2 regions of the Actinomadura luzonensis genome follow, and region 2 is predicted to be linked to the other one. Evidence: riboswitches for the same ligand, from Rfam matches in the RefSeq annotation. Region 2 holds a riboswitch; the other holds the start of a gene.
What was found. Region 2 has a riboswitch for glycine ahead of gcvP (aminomethyl-transferring glycine dehydrogenase). Riboswitches for the same ligand answer to the same signal wherever they lie in the genome.

Region 1 (2,447 bases), on a different contig from region 2:
GCTGCGCGAGCTGTTCGCCAAGGACCCGGAGCGGGCGCAGCGGCGGCTGGTGCACGTGCCGCTCGGGCGCTTCGCCGAGGCGTCGGAGATCGCGGCGGCGGTGGCGTTCCTGGCCAGCGACGACGCCTCGTTCATCACCGCCAGCCAGTTCCTCGTGGACGGCGGCATCAGCGGCGCCTACGTGACGCCGCTCTAGAAGCTTCGAGGGGGAAGGTGCTCATGCGGCGTCCCGTCATCGGGATCACGTCCTACGTCGAGCCGGCCACGTTCACGGTGTGGGCGGACATGACGGTCGCGCTGCTGCCGTACATGTACGTCGAGCAGGTCGTGCGGGCCGGCGGGCAGCCCGTCGTGCTGCCGCCCGCCGGCGACCCCGCGCAGGCGCTGCGCGGCCTGGACGGGCTGGTCCTGGCCGGCGGCGGCGACATCGACCCGGCCAGGTACGGCGCCGACCCGCACGAGCGCACCGGCTACGTGCGCGGCTTCCGCGACGACGCCGAGTTCACGCTGCTGGCGCGGGCGCTGGAGGCCGGGCTGCCGTACCTGGGGGTGTGCCGGGGGCTGCAGGTGCTCAACGTCGCCCTCGGCGGCAGCCTCCACCAGCACCTCCCGGACGTGGTGGGCCACGCGGAGCACTCGCCGGAGCCCGGCGTGTTCGGCCACCTGCCGGTCACGCCCGTCCCCGGCAGCCGGCTGGCCAAGGCGGTCGGCGCGGACCCGGTGACCGTGCCGCACTACCACCACCAGGCCGTGGACCGGCTCGCGCCCGGCCTGAGCGTCACCGCGACGGCCGCGGACGGCACGGTCGAGGCGGTGGAGCTGGACGGGACGGCGTTCGCGATGGCCGTGCAGTGGCATCCGGAGGCGGCCGAGGACTGCGCGTTGTTCGAGGCGCTGATCGCGGCCTGCTGACCCGGTCCCCGCCCCGCACGCGACAACACCCCCGTCACGGCACTAGGCTGACGGACATCACCGTCGAAACCGTGCGGGAGAGCGTCCTGACAGCCGGTCAGGGCCCCTGAAGGAGCAAGCCCTCCCCGCGAACCTCTCAAGGCAAAGGACCGCACGGACGAGGTGCCTCTGGAAAGCAGGCCCGCGGGCCTCGCCGAAGGTGAAAGTCCGGCAAAACTCGGGCGAAGCTCTCAGGCATCGATGACAGAGGGGGAGGATGCTGGCATCCACTCCTGTCCTGAGGTGCGACAAATGTCCCGACCGACACCGCTACGCGACGTTCACGAGAGCCTCGGCGCCACCCTCACCGACTTCGCCGGCTGGCTCATGCCGCTCCGGTACGGCAGCGAGTCCGCCGAGCACAAGGCCGTGCGCGAGGCGGCCGGGCTGTTCGACCTCTCGCACATGGGCGAGATCTTCCTGACCGGCCCGCAGGCCGCGGAAGCCCTGGACCATGCCCTGGTCGGCCACCTGTCGGCGCTGGCCGTCGGCCGGGCCCGCTACACCATGATCGTCAACGAGCGGGGCGGGGTGCTCGACGACCTCATCGTCTACCGGCTCGGCGACGAGGAGTTCATGGTGGTCGCCAACGCCTCCAACTACGAGCTGGTCGCCCGCGAGCTGCAGGAGCGGGCCAAGGCGTACGACGCCGTGGTCGAGGACCGCTCCGACCGGTACGCGCTCATCGCCGTCCAGGGCCCGCGCGCCCAGGAGATCCTGGCCACGCTCACCGACGCCGACCTCGCCGGCCTGAAGTACTACGCCGGCCTGCCCGGCCTCGTGGACGGCCGCGAGGCGCTGATCGCCCGCACCGGCTACACCGGCGAGGACGGCTTCGAGCTCTTCGTCGCCGGCCAGGACGCCGTGCCGCTCTGGCACGCCCTGACCGCCGCCGGCGAGCCGCACGGCCTGCGCCCCGCGGGCCTGTCCGCCCGCGACACGCTCCGGCTGGAGGCGGGCATGCCGCTGTACGGCAACGAGCTGAGCGCCGAGCTGACCCCGTTCGACGCGGGCCTGGGCAGAGTGGTGAAATTCGACAAGCCCGGCGACTTCGTCGGCCGGTCGGCGCTGGAGGCGGTCAAGGACGACGCGCCCCGGCGGCGCCTGGTCGGCCTGGTCGCGCGGGGCCGCCGGGTGCCGCGGCACGGCTACCCGGTCACGCACGACGGCGCCGTCGTCGGCGAGGTCACCAGCGGTGCGCCCTCCCAGACCCTGGGCAGGCCCATCGCGATGGCCTACGTCGACACCGGAGCCGGTGAAGGCCTGGCTGTGGACATCCGGGGCAGCCAAGAACCTGTGGACCTGGTAGAGCTGCCCTTTTACAGGAGGAAGAAGTGAGCAACATCCCTGACGAGCTGAGCTACACCAAGGAACACGAGTGGGTGGCGGGGCTCGACGACGGTCTCACCGTGACCGTCGGCATCACCGAGTACGCCGCCGAGGCGCTCGGTGACGTGGTCTTCGTGCAGCTCCCCGAGGTCGGTTCGAACGTCGAG
Region 2 (2,447 bases):
CCTATATGAACCCCCAGATCAGGCCGCGGGATGAGAGAAAGCCGGAGGTCCGCGTGGCGGTCAGCAGCGGCGAGGGAAAGACGGCCGGCCAGGAAGATCCGGTGCGGCGCGAGGACGCGCGGCAGCGTGCCGGGGAGCAGGGCCTGCTCTTCGACGAGCAGCCGGCGGCGCTGCCGGACGACATCGGATACCGCGGGCCCACGGCCTGCGCCGCGGCCGGCATCACCTACAGGCAGCTCGACTACTGGGCGCGCACGGGCCTGGTGGAGCCGACCATCCGGGCCGCGCACGGCTCGGGCTCCCAGCGGCTCTACAGCTTCCGCGACATCCTGGTGCTCAAGGTCGTCAAGCGGCTCCTCGACACCGGGGTGTCCCTGCAGCAGATCCGCACGGCCGTGCAGCACCTGCGTGATCGCGGGGTCGCCGACCTCGCCCAGATCACGCTCATGAGCGACGGCGTCAGCGTCTACGAGTGCACCTCGGCCGACGAGGTGATAGACCTCCTGCAGGGCGGCCAGGGCGTGTTCGGCATCGCGCTCGGCCGGGTCTGGCGAGAGGTCGAGGGAAGCCTCGCGGAGCTGCCGGGGGAACGCGCGGCGGTCGAGGACACCGTCCCGGCCGACCACCCCGCTGACGAACTCGCCCGGCGCCGGCGCGCCCGACGCCTAGGGTAGTAATTCGCCCGTAACGTCCAGGGTAGTAATCTAGGACAGGCAAGGCTGACGACCCCGTGCGGGAGAGTCCCCGGGCACCACGCGGTCCCGGGGCGCCGAAGGAGCAACCCTCCCCGGAATCTCTCAGGCAACCTGTACCGCTCGGGCGAGGCAACTCTGGAAAGCAGGCACGCCCGCCAGGCGCGCCTCACCGACGGTGCAAGCCTCTTCGGGGGTGAAGCTCTCAGGTCGCGGTGACGCCCGCGCTGACAGAGGGGGAGACCCGGCATCCGCCCGCGCCCCGGCGCCGGTCTCCGCAAAGCCTCGGGAGGCACCGTCCATGTCCGATCCGTCAGCATCCCAGCAGGACCCCGCAGCCACGCCGGCGTCCCCGCCTGTCTCTGGGCCTCTTTCCGAGACCCTGCCCACGGCTCCGCCGCCGTCCACCCCCTCGCTGGACGCGCCGCCGTTCGCCGCCCGGCACATCGGCCCCTCCGAGGCCGAGCAGCAGCGCATGCTGGAGGCCGTCGGCTTCGAGTCCGTGGCCGACCTGGTGGCCGTGGCGGTGCCCGAGGCCATCAGGGCCAAGGACCGCCTCGCGCTGCCCGCCGCCGCCGGCGAGGCCGAGACCATCGCCGAGCTGCGCGCCCTCGCCGGGCGCAACCGGGTGCTCACCTCCATGATCGGCCAGGGCTACCACGACACGGTCACGCCCGCCGTCATCCGCCGCAACCTGCTGGAGAACCCCGGCTGGTACACCGCGTACACGCCGTACCAGCCGGAGATCTCGCAGGGACGGCTGGAGGCGCTGCTCAACTTCCAGACCGTCGTCTCCGACCTGACCGGCCTGCCCGTCGCCGGCGCGTCCCTGCTGGACGAGGCCACCGCCGCCGCCGAGGCCATGACCCTGGCCCGGCGCGGCGGCAAGTCCAAGAGCAACGTGTTCGTGGTCGACGCCGACGCGCTGCCGCAGACCAAGCGGGTGCTGGCCACCCGCGCCGAGCCGCTCGGCATCGAGCTGGTCGAGCACGACCTGGACGGCGAGCTGCCCGAGTGCTTCGGCGTGCTCGTCCAGTACCCCGGCGCCTCCGGCCGGCTGCGCGACCTCCGCGCCACCGCCGCCGCCGCGCACCAGGCCGGGGCGCTCGTCGTGGCCGCCGCCGACCTGCTCGCGCTCACCCTCGTGGCCGCGCCCGGCGAGCTCGGCGCCGACATCGCGATCGGCTCCTCCCAGCGCTTCGGCGTGCCGCTCGGCTTCGGCGGGCCGCACGCCGCCTACATGTCCGTCCGCGAAGGGCTGCAGCGCCAGCTCCCCGGCCGCCTGGTCGGCGTGTCCGTCGACGCCGACGGCGACCCCGCCTACCGGCTCGCCCTGCAGACCCGCGAGCAGCACATCCGGCGCGAGAAGGCCACCAGCAACATCTGCACCGCCCAGGTCCTGCTGGCCGTCATCGCCGGCATGTACGCCGTCTACCACGGGCCCGAGGGCCTGCGCCGCATCGCGCTGCGCGTGCACCGGCACGCCGCCGCCCTCGCCGGGGCGCTGCGCGCCGGCGGGCTGGAGGTCGTGCACGAGACGTTCTTCGACACCGTCCTCGTCCGGGTGCCCGGCCGGGCCGCCGAGGTGGTCGCCGCGGCGGCCGAACGCGGCGTCAACCTGTGGCGGACCGGCGACGACCACGTCTCCGTCGCCTGCGACGAGAAGACCGGCGCGGCCGAGCTCCAGGCCGTCCTGGCCGCGTTCGGCCTGCCCGGACGTGAGGCGCGCGCCGAGACCGCCGCCGACGCGCTGCC

Region 1: another riboswitch for glycine. It lies ahead of gcvT (glycine cleavage system aminomethyltransferase GcvT); the one in region 2 lies ahead of gcvP (aminomethyl-transferring glycine dehydrogenase).

Annotation. Positions count from the first base shown of each region.
Region 1 covers NZ_JAKRKC020000003.1:774,318-776,764, forward strand. The annotation lists gene MF672_RS48610 (3-oxoacyl-ACP reductase) at 1-196, shown strand, start outside; gene MF672_RS48615 (gamma-glutamyl-gamma-aminobutyrate hydrolase family protein) at 220-912, shown strand; glycine riboswitch at 977-1,074, shown strand; gene gcvT (glycine cleavage system aminomethyltransferase GcvT) at 1,204-2,289, shown strand; gene gcvH (glycine cleavage system protein GcvH) at 2,286-2,447, shown strand, end outside.
Region 2 covers NZ_JAKRKC020000002.1:1,382,365-1,384,811, forward strand. The annotation lists gene MF672_RS36625 (MerR family transcriptional regulator) at 54-674, shown strand; glycine riboswitch at 724-824, shown strand; glycine riboswitch at 825-936, shown strand; gene gcvP (aminomethyl-transferring glycine dehydrogenase) at 994-2,447, shown strand, end outside.